4 regions of the Arthrobacter sorbitolis genome follow, and region 1 is predicted to be linked to each of the others. Evidence: riboswitches for the same ligand, from Rfam matches in the RefSeq annotation. Region 1 holds a riboswitch; each other region holds the start of a gene.
What was found. Region 1 has a riboswitch for cyclic di-AMP ahead of ACX80K_RS12900 (NlpC/P60 family protein). Riboswitches for the same ligand answer to the same signal wherever they lie in the genome.
Positions count from the first base shown of each region.

Region 2: it holds a riboswitch for cyclic di-AMP, as region 1 does, so the genes downstream of both, ACX80K_RS14380 (LysM peptidoglycan-binding domain-containing protein) here and ACX80K_RS12900 (NlpC/P60 family protein) in region 1, are expected to answer to the same signal.
Region 3: it holds a riboswitch for cyclic di-AMP, as region 1 does, so the genes downstream of both, ACX80K_RS14850 (hypothetical protein) here and ACX80K_RS12900 (NlpC/P60 family protein) in region 1, are expected to answer to the same signal.
Region 4: it holds a riboswitch for cyclic di-AMP, as region 1 does, so the genes downstream of both, ACX80K_RS00875 (C40 family peptidase) here and ACX80K_RS12900 (NlpC/P60 family protein) in region 1, are expected to answer to the same signal.

Region 1 is NZ_JBTNDM010000007.1:38,511-41,942, reverse strand. Features, by position in the region: gene ACX80K_RS12905 (YsnF/AvaK domain-containing protein) at 1-900, shown strand, start outside; cyclic di-AMP (ydaO/yuaA leader) riboswitch at 1,258-1,430, shown strand; gene ACX80K_RS12900 (NlpC/P60 family protein) at 1,619-1,990, shown strand; gene ACX80K_RS12895 (hypothetical protein) at 2,326-2,646, shown strand; gene ACX80K_RS12890 (MarR family winged helix-turn-helix transcriptional regulator) at 2,889-3,308, shown strand.
Region 2 is NZ_JBTNDM010000009.1:87,961-91,392, forward strand. Features, by position in the region: gene acs (acetate--CoA ligase) at 1-507, shown strand, start outside; gene ACX80K_RS14380 (LysM peptidoglycan-binding domain-containing protein) at 609-1,550, opposite strand; cyclic di-AMP (ydaO/yuaA leader) riboswitch at 1,556-1,766, opposite strand; gene ACX80K_RS14385 (hypothetical protein) at 1,850-2,086, opposite strand; SAM riboswitch class I at 2,189-2,294, shown strand; gene sfnG (dimethylsulfone monooxygenase SfnG) at 2,300-3,432, shown strand, end outside.
Region 3 is NZ_JBTNDM010000010.1:47,604-51,035, forward strand. Features, by position in the region: gene serC (phosphoserine transaminase) at 1-736, opposite strand, end outside; gene ACX80K_RS14845 (metal-dependent transcriptional regulator) at 990-1,688, shown strand; cyclic di-AMP (ydaO/yuaA leader) riboswitch at 1,983-2,136, shown strand; gene ACX80K_RS14850 (hypothetical protein) at 2,142-3,041, shown strand; gene ACX80K_RS14855 (NlpC/P60 family protein) at 3,066-3,432, shown strand, end outside.
Region 4 is NZ_JBTNDM010000001.1:184,876-188,307, reverse strand. Features, by position in the region: gene ACX80K_RS00885 (NAD-dependent epimerase/dehydratase family protein) at 1-397, shown strand, start outside; gene ACX80K_RS00880 (VOC family protein) at 429-845, opposite strand; gene ACX80K_RS00875 (C40 family peptidase) at 993-1,853, opposite strand; cyclic di-AMP (ydaO/yuaA leader) riboswitch at 1,856-2,031, opposite strand; gene mutM (bifunctional DNA-formamidopyrimidine glycosylase/DNA-(apurinic or apyrimidinic site) lyase) at 2,169-3,128, opposite strand; gene rnc (ribonuclease III) at 3,129-3,432, opposite strand, start outside.

The sequences.
Region 1 (3,432 bases):
GACATCGACACCATCCTCTCCGGCCGCGGACACGTCCTGGACTCCCATGGAGCCAAGATCGGGTCGGTCGGCCAGGTGTACCTGGACGACCAGACGCAAGATCCGAGCTGGGTCACCGTCAAGACCGGCCTGTTCGGCACCTCGGAGTCCTTCGCGCCCCTGCAGGGAGCGAACGTCAACGGCAACGATGTGACCATCGGTTACACCAAGGACCAGGTCAAGGACGCACCCCGCATCGAGTCCGATGGCGCCCTCAGCCCCGAGGAAGAAGACCGCCTCTACCGCCACTACGGGCTCTCCGGCCACACCGGAACCACCGGTACGACCGGCGACACCCATGGGGACTTCCTCGACTCGGACACCACCCGCACGACCGGCACGACCGCGGGAACGACCGGGTTCGAGGCCGGCTACCAGGCCGGCGACGAGCGCGTCGACCGCAAGGACGCGCCAGGAACCGTCGGTTACGACACCTCGGGCCCCACGACGGACGACGCCATGACCCGCTCCGAGGAGCAGCTCCACGTCGGCACCGAGCGTCGTGAGGCCGGCCGTGCACGCCTGCGCAAGTACGTCGTCACCGAGAACGTCACCCAGACCGTTCCCGTGACCCACGAAGAGGTCCGGATCGAGCGCGAGCCCATCACCGACGCCAACCGTGGCGACGCGTACGACGGCCCCGCCATCAGCGAGGAGGAGCACGAAGTGGTCCTCCACGCCGAGCGTCCCGTCGTCGAGAAGGAAGCCGTCCCGGTCGAGCGCGTCCGCCTCGACAAGGAGACCGTCACCGCCCAGGAAACCGTCACCGAAGAGGTCCGCAAGGAAAAGATCGAACTCCTCGACGCCGACGGCACCGACCTGGACGGCACCACCAACGGCACGGACCGCCGCACCAGGTAGGGTCATCGGCGGGTAGATCCGCCGGCACCACCAAGAAACGCCTAGGGGCGCTGCAAATATGCAGCGCTCCTAGGCGTTTCCAGCTCGAGAAGGGTGGTCGTTCAGGGTTTCGGGCTCGGAGAAGCTGTCTCGCATGAGGAACAGTCGACCGAGCACGGGAGTGTGCTGCGCGCCGTCCTGCTTCAGCTACTTTCCAGCCTGCCGATCGCGGGCGCCAGCCCCTGCTGATGCGCTGGATGAGGTGACCGCGATGTGACATCGGGAAAGAGCCCGAGTTAGCGTGGAAGGCGTGCCGTGCCCTGACATCAGGGGCAGCACCCTTGGATGGATTGCCTAGCTCTGCCACTATCGCAAGGTTCCGTTTCAACGTTCATCTGGCAGAGGCGGGGGAACCAATGATCGGGCCCCTCGGGGTCCTAGGGGTCAAGCCGCACGAGGCCCGGACCATAAGAACGGTTCGGGTCATCTCCGGCCGGGGTGACTTCCATCCGCATCCGACAGCTCACCTCGCAGGCATCTGGAGAGGTTCTGAACATGTCCAATATTTCCCATGCCCCACGCCTTCGCAGCAGCAGCCCCGGAAGGGTGGTCCGTCCGGTGGCCGCGCTCGGCGCGGCGTCGGCGCTGATGCTCGGGGTCCGCGTTCCAGCCCAGGCCTCCGCCGGCACCAGCGCGGGCTGCTGCGGATGGCGCCTCGGAGAGCCCGACCGGGCCCTCCGTGACCTTCCCCGGCGCGGGGGCACCCGAGAGCCCCGCGTCGTCCACCAACGCGGCGATCCTCGCTTCGGCAGAATCCCAGCTGGGCGCGGGCCAGGACTGCACAGTTCTGGGTGAGCAGGCGCTGAAGGCGGCCGGGGTCGGTGGTGTCGGGGATGAATCCCCGGCCGGCCTGATGGAGTCGGCGACCCCCGTCGCGGTCCCCCACCCGGGTGATTTCATCTATTACGAAGACGGTGGCGCGGGAGTTCCGCACAACGCCGTGTACATCGGCGGCGGCGAGGCGATCCACAGCGGATTCAACGGCGGCCAGACCGTCGTCAACAGCGCTGACATCGGCTCAGGGCCTTCCTACTACCGGGTCAACGCCTAGAGTCCTACCGCACGACTGAACAGTACGGATCCGAGAAGTACCCGGCGGGGAGACCCCGCCGGGCACTTCTCCTCCGGCCCCCATCAGCATGCCCGTCCATCTACCGGCACGAAGACCCAGGTGTGACGAGAACCCTCCAGCCATGACTCCCTTGGAAGGCGATCCCGCCACGCATGATCCGTCAGGGGCGCCGGCCACGCCGAGATCGCCGAATTTGGCGAATCGGCCTTCCTGGACAGCGACCTCATGGACGAGCAACCCTGCCCTCGGCATCACGAAGGTGAACGGCCTTCAAAAAAATGTCATCCGGCCTACGGCCCGAAACGGAGAGCACGATGTCCCCTGAACCCCTCACCATCCCAGACGAGCCCCGTCCGCCCGTCGTCCGGGTAACACCCATCCCCGCCGGCAGGGAGTACGTGACACCGCTCGGAGCCACGACCATCGCAGCCCACGACGTCGTCCTCCTGGAACTCCTCGGCAAGGACGGGAACCCCGAGGCATGCCTCATCCAGCCCCCGGACGCCGCGATCGGCCTCGCCCTGTCCATCCAGGACGCCGGGACGACCCTCATCAAGCAGGAAGTCGACAACGACGGCAAGAAGCTGTCCCTGCCCACCCGCATCAGACGCATCAACAAGGCCCTCAGCGTGTAGGACTCGACCTCGTTCAAGGGATCTTCGCCCAACGCTGTCCGTCCCATCTGCTCCGGGGCATGCCCACGATCGAGTGCCCGCTCCGGTGGTGCGCGCAAATGGAGCTCAACCGGTCCCGCAGATCCCCCGGCACCTCGGGGGTTCAGCCCTCGGTCCCAGGCTCCTCCGGTTCTCCGCGATCGTCCTGGGTCTTCGGTGGGAGGAAGCACGAGTTACGGTGAGTGATGAGAGAGAAGGTGCACGTGAATACAGCACACTGGTCCACCAGTCGCCTGTTGAGTACGGCCGCCCGATTGAACGATCAGCACGAGACCCAGCGCCTGACTGATCTGGGCGTCACCCACGCGGGCGCGACCACACTGACGGCCCTGGAGGACAGCGGCCCGATCACCCAGACGCACCTTGCCGCCCTGGTACGGGTCACAGGGTCCACCATCGGACAGATCCTGGAGAAGCTCGAATTCAAGGGGCTCGTATCCAGGGCCCGCGACTTTTCGGACGCTCGTTCCATGCAAACCCGTATCACGGTGCGAGGACGGAACCTCCTCCATCGCATCGATCAACGAGCCGCAGATGCGGCTGTGTCGGCTGCATTGCCTGATCAGGTGCTGCGCAAGCAATTGATCGACATCATCACCCGACTGGGGCCGGTTCCCGCCTGACGAACGATCCAGGAGGACGTCGTCCAGTGCCCCGCGCTGTCGACGACGGCCGGGCACCGACCGCCCGCCACTGGTCCGGGTCCTCGTCGGTTCAACAAAGCCCCTGCCGGCTCAAGGGCGCCCG
Region 2 (3,432 bases), on a different contig from region 1:
CAGCGCTACCTCGACGCCTACTGGCGGAAGTTCGCGAGCCGGGGCTGGTTCCTCGCGGGCGACGGCGCGCGGTACGACGACGACGGCGACACCTGGATCCTGGGCCGTGTCGACGATGTCATCAACGTCTCGGGGCACCGCCTGTCCACCATCGAGATCGAATCGGCGCTCGTCGCCCACCCTCTCGTCACGGAGGCCGGCGCATGCCCGATCCCGGATCCGCTGACGGGTCACGCCATCGCGGCCTTCGTGGTCCTCACCGCCGGCGCGGACCATGGGGCCGACGTCGCTGCGACGCTGCGCGCCCATGTGGCGGAGGCGATCGGACCGATCGCGCGGCCCTCGGCCGTCGTCGTCGTGCCCGATGTCCCCAAGACGCGGTCCGGGAAGATCATGCGGCGCCTGCTGACGCAACTCTACGAGGGCAGCCCCCTCGGGGACACCACGTCCCTGCAGAACGAGGGGTGCATCCCCGGGATCCAGCACGTCCTGGCGGCGCGGGGCTGAAACCCGCCCGCCGCCCGCCCGGACGGATCCCGCTTAAAGAAGGAAGCGGCAGGCGCCCCGTCCAAGCACCTGCCGCTTCCCGCGTGTGGTTCGTTCAGGAATCAGACCCGGACGAAGGATGCTCCCGGAAGGTCCGAGAGAGGGTGCTGCATGGTGAGGTTCGACCCGTTCATGCCGCTGCTGATGACCTGGCCGCCACCGGCGTAGATGGCCACGTGGCCACCGGTGATGACGATGTCGCCGGGGGCGGGGGTCGCCACCGTCGCGCCGTACTGGAAGAACTGCGACGGGCCGAGGTCGCCCGCGGCGATCCCGGCTGCGTGCAGCGCGTTCTCGACGAGCACGGTGCAGTCCTGGACCGCTCCGGCCGCGAGCTGCGACTGGGCCGACGCCAGGAGGGTCCCACCGGCGCCGCCGGCTGCCGGGGTGACCTCGGCCGAGGCCAGGTAGACGCCCGAACCGGGGGCTTCCGACACGGCCGGGGCCGGGGCGGGAGCAGGAGCCGGGGCGACGGCCGCAGCCTGCTGGACGACCGGCGCCGGGGCGACGACCGCTGCCTGCTGCACGGGAGCCGCAGGAGCGACCGCGACAGGAACGGAGACCGTCTGCGCGGTTGCCGCTCCACCCGTGGGGATCACGATGGAGTCACCGGGGAAGATGACGGACGCGAGGGAGAGCCCGTTGGCCGCGAGGACCGCGGTCAGGTCCGCGCCGTAGCTCGCCGAGATGCCGCCGAGGGTGTCGCCGGCGACGACGGTGTGGGTCGCGTCGGCTGCAGCGGCCGGAGCCGCGGGAGCGGCCTGGACGGCGGGAGCGGCCTGGGCTGCCACGGCTGCCGGTGCCGGCGTCGCGGCCTGCTCCGTGTAGGACCCGGCGTGGGCGGTGCCGACGACGCTGAGCGCGAGGCCCGACGTGACGGCGACGACGGCAACGGGACGCCCCACCATGGTGGCGTGGGCCTTCGCGGCGCGGGACAGGCCCTGCAGTGCGAGATTGCCGTCGATTGCGGCGCGGTGGCGCGCCGAAGAGATCTTTCGTGACATGGATGTATACCTCTCCCATGCCTGCGGGGTGAGCTGTCGGGTTCGGATGGGAGTCACCCGGGCGCGTGCACCAGCTGATCAGCTGCTGCGATGCGACTTAACCCCAAGGACGTCGGCAGGTGTTGCTGCGCGCCCACTGGAACTGTGGTTCCCCCGTCCCCGCCGTGATGTGTGCGAACGTATCCGGGACGACGGCGGGGCTCGGCATTTCGTCCAGGAGCGCCTCACATAGGCGGAGGCACCCGACGAACATAGCCACTGCTCGGACGTTTTGTCACATTCACATAACGCCGCGTACCCTACCCCCCGGTACGGGCCGATCGCCGGCGACGGAACGCGAGCCCCGTGCATGCAGCACTGAGGACGAGGAGCACCGACTGCTGCAGGTAGAACCAGGCGCTCGCCGTCGGATCAGCGCCGATGGCCGCTGCCACGAGGCTGCCGGACAGCGCGGCCGTCAGCGCCGCCCCGACACAGAGGAGCGTGCTCCAGAATCCCTGCTCGTGGGTACGCTCCGCCGCCCTCCAGCTCTCCATCCCCCCACCCTATGCGGGAGGGACGGGCGCGGCATGCGGCGGGGCTCGCTCACACGGGGACACATTGTTTGGTTCCCCGGCGGCTCGGTGTCAGACTCGATCTGACCATCCCGAGCGGCTGAGAGATCTGGCTCACTGACGCCGCAGCAACCCTGGCCTCCGCATCCGACGCGGCGACAGAAGGGTGCTACTGCCAGACCGATGGAGGATCCGATGAGCGTCGCCGACCTTTCAACCCCCCTGAAATTCGCCTACTGGGTGCCGAACGTCAGCGGGGGCCTGGTCGTCTCGACGATCGAGCAGCGCACCAGCTGGGACTTCGACTACAACAGGAAGCTCGCCCGGATCGCCGAGGACGCCGGGTTCGAATACGCCCTGTCGCAGACCCGCTACGCCGCGTCGTACGGAGCGGACAAGCAGCACGAGGCGACGTCGTTCTCCCTCGCCCTCCTCGCCGCCACGGAGAAGCTGAAGGTGATCGCCGCGGTCCATCCCGGCATGTGGCACCCGGGCGTCCTGGCGAAGTTCATCATCACCGCCGACCACATCTCGAACGGCCGTGCCGCCGTCAACATCGTCTCCGGCTGGCTGAAGGACGAGTTCGTGAACTTCGGCCTGGAATGGCTCGAGCACGACGAACGCTACGTCCGCACCGAGGAGTTCATCCGGGTGCTGCGCGGCCTGTGGACCGAGGAGGGGTACAGCCAGTCGGGCAGGTACTACGACATCCGGGACTTCACGCTGAGCCCCGCCCCCGTGGACGTGCCCGGCCGCCCGCACCCCGAGGTCTTCTTCGGGGGCAACTCGACGGCGGCCCAGGCCACGGCGGGTCGGGTGGCGGACTGGTACTTCTCGAACGGCAAGGACCTCGAGGGCTTCAAGGAGAACATCGCGGGCGTCCAGGCGTCCGCCGCCGAGGCCGGGCGGCACCCCCGGTACGGGCTCAACGGGTTCGTCATCGCCCGCGACTCCGAGAAGGAGGCCCGGGACACGCTGCGTGAGATCGTCGAGAAGGCGCATCGGCCTGCCGTCGAGGGCTTCCGCGACGCCGTGCAGGAAGCCGGAGCCTCGACGAAGGACGGCAGGGGCATGTGGGCGGACTCCACGTTCGAGGACCTCGTCCAGTACAACGACGGCTTCAAGACACAGCTCATCGGTACGCCCGAGCAGATCGCCGAGCGCATCGTCGAGTACAAGAAGATCGGCGTGAACCTCTTCCTCACCTGCTACCTGCACTTCCAGGAGGAGGTCGCGGCCTTCGGCACGGACATCCTCCCGATCGTCCGGCAGCTCGAGGCGGATGCCGCGCGCGCGGCGGGGGTCGACTTCGATCCTGAGGCCACTCT
Region 3 (3,432 bases), on a different contig from region 1:
TCTGGTTCAGGCGCGAGTTGTCGATGGCGGTCTGCAGGTTGAGGAAATCCGGGATCCAGCGGTCCCCGGCGTCGATGCGTGCTGCACGCTCCAGCGCGGCGGGGGAGAAGAGCCCGAGCCACAGGCCTCCGTCGGACGCGAAGTTCTTCTGCGGCGCGAAGTAGTAGACGTCGGCCTCCGCCACGTCGACGTCGAGGCCTCCCGCTGCGGACGTGGCATCGACGATCACGAGCGAACCGTCGTCCGTGCCGTCGACCCTCCGGACCGGAGCGGCGACACCGGTGGACGTCTCGTTCTGGGGCCAGGCGTAGGTGTCCACGCCGGCCTCCGCGACAGGCTCGGGGCGCGTCCCGGGTGCTGAGGTGATGACGGTGGACGTCTCGAGGAACGGCGCCTTGCTGGTCGCCGAGGCGAACTTCGACCCGAACTCGCCGAAGGAGAGGTGCTGGGCCTTGTGCTCGACCAGGCCGAAGGTCGCGACGTCCCAGAACGCGGTGGAACCGCCGACGCCGAGGACGACCTCGTACCCGTCGGGAGCACCGAAGAACGTGCTGAGGCCCGCCCGCACGCGGCCCACCAGGTCCCGGACCGGTGCCTGGCGGTGGGAGGTGCCGAGCAGCGACCGGCCCGCGGCCGCGAGTGCGTCGAGCTGCCCCTCCCGTACCTTCGACGGCCCGGCGCCGAAGCGACCGTCCGTCGGCAGGAGGTGTTCGGGGATGCGGGGCGAGTCGCTCATGAGGTGCTCCAGCTGTCGGCGGCGGGTACGGCCCTCATTCTGCCCCAGCGCTCCGGCGGCCTCCATTTGTGAACGCCCCGGACGGTGCCTGCAGGTGACCGTCCCGGACCCTTCCGTCCGATTGCCGAGCCTGTCGCGCCATGGGTTAACCTTGGGGGGCGTGGGGCGGAGCCTGCCGTGGCGGCTGTGGCTCGTCTCACCGGCGTGAGGCACTCCAGCCGCGCACCCGCACCGCACCAAGGAGTAGAACCGCATGACGGACCTCATCGACACCACCGAGATGTACCTGCGGACCATCCTTGAACTCGAGGAAGAGAACATCGTCGCCCTCCGCGCGCGCATCGCCGAGCGCCTCCGCCACTCGGGGCCGACCGTCTCCCAGACCATCGGTCGCATGGAGCGTGACGGGCTCGTCGTCGTCTCCGGGGACCGGCACCTCGAACTCACGGAGCTCGGCCGCCGCAGGGCCACGGGTGTCATGCGCAAGCACCGTCTCGCGGAACGCCTGCTCAGCGACGTCATCGGCCTCGACTGGGCCTACGTCCACGACGAGGCCTGCCGCTGGGAACACGTGATGAGCGAGCGCGTCGAACGGCGGCTCTACGAACTCCTCGGCAGGCCGTCCGAATCGCCGTACGGCAACCCGATCCCCGGCCTCGCCGCCATCGGAGGGGTCGAGTCGGAGCGGTTCACCGACGGCGTCGTGACCCTGCTGTCCGCCATGGGCACCTACTCGCCCGACCGTCAGGTCACGCTGGTGCGCCTCGCCGAGCCGATCCAGGTGGACCCCGAACTGCTCACGCAGCTCGACGAGGGCGGCCTCCGCCCCGGCGCGCAGCTCAACCTGGAGTCCGTGGGCGGCTACGTGTCGGTCCGCGTCCCGGGGGTCGAGGGCGCTCTCGAGCTGCCGCCCGAGGTCGCCTCGCACGTGTTCGTCTCCGTCGCGGCCTGACGAAGGCGCAGACCGATCCAGCCGTCACCCGACGACGTCGCCGCCTGACGGCCCCTTCCAGGCGTCCGCAGCCCGTGCCGGCCCGACCGGAACGGAGATGCCGGCTCCGTTCCGGTCCACCGGCTCTGCGCGCAGCCCGGGGATCATCCTCCGAATCGCCGTCGTCATCAAGAACACACCGTTCCGTGACCGTAATGTGACAAAAGGGCGTTTTTGTTGTAGCTTTCATCTCGTGCCAAAGTCGCTCTAGATCCGGCACCCTCCTGCAAATCGCCTAGCTCTGCCATTGCTCGAGGTCCGTCCGCACCATCGCATGGCAGAGGCGGGGGAACCAATTTCTGGGTTTCGTTCTCGAAATCCTTGGGGTTAAGTCGCTGTGTCACAGCAGCGGCCGGGTGACTCCCATCCGAATCCGACAGCTCACCTCGCAGGCGTTGGGAGAGGCAATCCAACGTGTCCAATAGCTCTTCACTGGGCCGCCACCGTGCGGCCCGGAACGTCAGTGCGCTGACGAACCTGTCCACTGCAGTCACCTCCAACGCCGGATCCGTCGGCCGCCAGGCAGCCGTCATCGTCGCCGCGTCGGGCCTGGTCCTGACCGCCGGCCTGCCGGCCCACGGCGCCACCCCCGCTGAGCGCGAAGTCCAGTCCTCCGCAGCGTTGACCGTCAGCCGGGTCGTCTCGGCCGAGGTCACCGTCCCCGCCACCGCTACGGTCTCCTTCGACCGCGTGGCCGTCGAGGTCACCGCCGCCCCCGAGCCCGTCGTCGAGGCCCCGGCCCCCGAGCCCGTCGTCGAGGCCCCGGCACCCGCCGAGCCCGTCGCAGCACCGGCCGCCGCCATCGCGGCCCCCGCCGCTGTCGCAGCTCCCGCCCCCGTCGCGGCTCCCGCCCCGGTTGCAGCCCCCGCCGCGGTCCCGGCCCCGGTTGCAGCCCCCGCACCGGCCCCCGCCCCGGCCCCGGCTGCCGCGCCCGCCGCAGTCGCGCCGGCAGCAGCGCCTGCCGCACCGGTCCCCGCACCGCAGCCCGCTCCCGCCGCCCCGTCCTCCGGCGTCGCCGCCGGCCTCGTCGGTTCCGCGTACGCCCAGATCGGCGTCGCCCAGGACTGCACCGCCATGGTCGAGACCGCACTGCGCTCGGTCGGCAAGTCCGTCGGCGATCTCGCCCCCGGCCAGTTCTTCCAGTTCGGCGACGTCGTCGGCAGCCCTGCCGCAGGCGACCTCGTCATCACCGGCGGCCACGTCGCGATCTACGTCGGCAACGGCCAGGTCATCAGCGGTGGCCTGAACGGCATGAACACCGGCCTCCACAGCCTGTCCGACCTCCCCGGCGCCAGCTTCGTCCGCGTCCGCTAAACACCACCACCGGAGTATCCCCCCATGTCTTCACGCGCCATTTCCGCACGCCATCGAGAAGCAGTGCGGACCACCGCCGGCTTCTCGAACCTCGCCAAAGCCGTCACCACGAACGCCACCGGGGTAGGCCGCCAGGCCGCCGTCATCGTCGCGGCCTCGGGCCTCGTCCTGACCAGCGGTGTCGCCGCCAACGCGGCCGACCTGCAGCCGCAGCGCGACGTCGCCGCCTCCAACGTCTCCGTGTCGTCGGCGCGGCCCGCGGTCGTCGCACCCGCCGACTCCGTCGTCTCCTTCAACCGGACGCCCGTCAAGGTGCAGGCGAAGGTCGTCGTCGCACCCAAGGCACCTGTCAAGGCACCCGTCGCCGAGGCTCCCGTCGTGGCGGCCCCCG
Region 4 (3,432 bases), on a different contig from region 1:
CATCGACACTACTTTCGTCAACACCGAGGCCTCCGCGATCGCCCCCGGCCGGCGCAGAGGGGAGGCGCCACAGGGTCGGGCCCTCGTCGTCACGAACGGCGAACCGCGGCCCATCGCGGAACTGCTCGCGGGGATCTGCCGCGCCGGAGGGGTCGAGCCGCCCGCATGGTCGGTGCCGGGCGCGGTCGCACGCGGCGCGGGGGCGCTCATCGAGCGGGCCTGGCTCGCCTCGGGCCGCACGGAGGAACCTCCGATGACGCGCTTCCTCGCCGAGCAGCTCTCGACGGCGCACTGGTTCGATCAGCGGCGCACGCGCGCGGTCCTCGACTGGGAGCCGTCCGTCGGGATCGAGGAGGGCTTCGAGCGGCTCACCCGCCACTACGCGCGCCGGGCCTAGTCGTTCCGGGGTCCCCGTCAGGGCGGCCGGGTCATGCCCGCCGGGCCTGGACCTCGAGGTAGTGCGGATTGTTCATCAGCCCGAGCACGTTGCCGAACGGATCCACGACCGACGCCGTCCTGAACCCGCCGGTCCCCCGTTCCGTGACGGGCTCGTACTCGGTCGCGCCCATGCCGAGCAGCCTGTCCAGCGTGGCGGGCAGATCGTCCACGTGCCAGAACATCACGGCACCGCCCGGGGGATGCGACGCACCGGACGGCGCGTACCGCCTGTCGATGAACCCGAGCTCGTCCTCGTCGTCGCCCACCCGGAATTCGAGGTAGGCGGGAGGTTCGGGCGGTTGCGGGAACGCATAGTACGGTCCCATCCCCAGCAGCTCCGTGTACCAGGCGCGGGCTGCGGCGAGATCGTCCGCGTAGAAGCTGATGGTGGCGAATCCTCGAAACATCGGTGCTCCTTCGGGTAGGCGTGTCCCGCCGGAATTTACACCCGGAGACCGACGCGGAGAAGGGCGGGATGCCCGGCATCCCGCCCTTCTGCAGCGTTCGTGCGCCCTGCCGCCGGCCTTGTCCGGCCGGCCCATGGGCTGTCGCGGTTAGCGCGTGTAGTAGCCGTCGACCGCCATCACGTCGACCGAGTGCACCAGCGTGCCCTGCGAGGGGTTCAGCGCGCTGACCATCTGGCCGTCGCCGAGGTAGATGCCGACGTGGCTGCCACCGTTCTGGCTCACCAGGTCACCCGGCTGGGGGGTGCTGGTGGGCGTCATGGAGGCGAACTGCGCCCACGTGGTGCGCGGGAGGCTGATGCCCTGCTGGGCGTAGGCCCACTGCACGAAGCCGGAGCAGTCCCAGGCGCCGAAGGCGGTTCCGCCGTAGACGTAGCCCGAACCGACGCCCTGCATCGCCGTCGCGGCGATACCGGCGACCGGCCCGGCGGGGATCCGCGCGGTCGAGGCCGCGGACTGGGTGCTGATGCCGGTGGAGTTACCGGCGAAGACGGCGGGAGCCGCAGCAGGGGCCGCGACCTGGGCCGCGACCGGAGCCGCCACGATGGACGCCGACTGGGCGGAGTACTGCTGGGGGGCTGCGGAGCCGCCGAGGGAGATCGACTGGCCCGGGTAGATGACCGAGCTGCTGCCGAGGCCGTTGGCGGTGAAGACGGCTTCGAGGCTGACACCGTGGGACGCCGCGATGCTGCCGAGCGTGTCGCCCGCCTGCACCGTGTAGGTCCCTGCGGCGGCGGTGCTGACCGCGGCCGCCTGGGTGTCCACGCTGATCTCGCCTGCGGCGCTGGCCGGCAGGGCCGCGCCGAACAGGAGGCCGGAAGCGGTGACGACCACGGCGGCGGGCTTGCCGGCCACCGAAGCACTGGCGGTGACGGCGCGGGAGGCCGTGATGAAGGGGTTGGTGCGCGTGGGGACTGCCCTGTGGCGCGCGATTGAGCTCTTCTTGGACATGCTGATGCCTTTCCCAATGCCTGCGAAGTTAGCTGTCGGGTTCGGATGGGACATCCGGACACACACCTGTCGACCATCGCCCCCAAGCTGGTCGACGCGTGTCTTTACCCCAAGGACTCACATGGAGTCCGCTACTGGTTCCCCCGCCCCTGTCGAATGGTTTGTGCGAACGGTCCATCCTCATCGACAGGGTTCGGCAGAAAGAGGATGGGCGCCCCTCCTTGCTGGAACGGACGCGGGTTCAACGGTACGCGGTGGTTCCTCGATTGTCACGTTTAGATCACGAGGGCAAGATCACTCCCGGTGCCGACGGGTCTACGGCCGTGCGTTCCGCGGTCTCGGCTGGCAGTGCGGGCAGAGGTAGGAGGACCGGTTCATGAACGCTTCCCGGCGGATCAGCGTCTCGCGGCCCTCCGAGGCGCAGCGGCGGCACGGCTGCCCTGCACGTCCGTACGCCTCGAGGTCCCGTGCGAAGTAGCCGGATGCGCCGTTGACGTTGACGTAGAGGGCATCGAAGCTCGTCCCTCCGGCGGCGAGTGCACGGGTCATGACGTCCGTGGCCGCACCGATGATGCGGAGTGTGTCCGGCCGGCGGAGCGTATCGGTGGGCCGGGCGTAGTGGAGTCTCGCGGCCCACAGGGCCTCGTCCGCGTAGATGTTGCCGATGCCGGAGACGAGCCCCTGGTCGAGCAGGGCGCGCTTGAGGCCGGTCCTCCGCGCCCTGATCCGCCCATGGAAGGCCTCGGGGCTGAAGGCGGGGTCGAGGAGGTCCCGTGCGATGTGGGCGGCCTGGTGCGGGACGAGCGGCAGGTCCCCCTGCCCCTGCCCGCCCGGGTGGCCGTCGTCGGTCGGTTCCAGGTCGGCGACGAACATGCCGCCGAAGATCCGCTGGTCCACGAAGCGCAGCTCGGCCGGCAACGGCACACCGTCGTCGTCGAGGGCCGCGGAGAGGGTCAGGCGGACCTTGAGATGCTTCTCCGTCGGAGCGCCGGGCTCCTCGATCAGGAGTTGCCCGCTCATGCCGAGGTGTGCCATCAGTGCCACGTGCGGGGGCCCGGCAGCGTCGGGGTCCTCGAGGACCAGCCAGAGGAACTTCCCGCGCCGCACCACGTCGGTCACGCGCGAGCCGGTGACGTTCCCCGCGAAGTCCTCGACACCGTTCACGTGCCGACGGAGCGACCGGGCGTCGAGAACCTCCACGGCCTCGATGCGGCGTCCTGTCACCCAGCGGGCGAGACCCCGGCGGACGACCTCCACCTCGGGGAGTTCGGGCACTCAGGATCCGTCGACGATGCCGGAGGCGGGGTTGGAGGCGGGGTTGGAGGCGGGGTTGGAGGCGGGGCCGGAAGCGGCGGTGGCGCCCGCGTCGGCAGCGGGGCCCGGGACGGGCTTGCCGGGCCGGGTCGGGGAACCGGCCCCGTCGGCGAGCAGCGTCCAGGACACGGCGGCGGCCGCCTGCTCGGCATCCTTCTTCGACGGTCCGTTCCCGGAGCCGTACTCGATCCCGCCGATCAGCAGGCGCGCCGTGAAGGTGCGGGCGTGGTCGGGGCCGGTCCCCTCGACCTGGTAGTCGATGAGC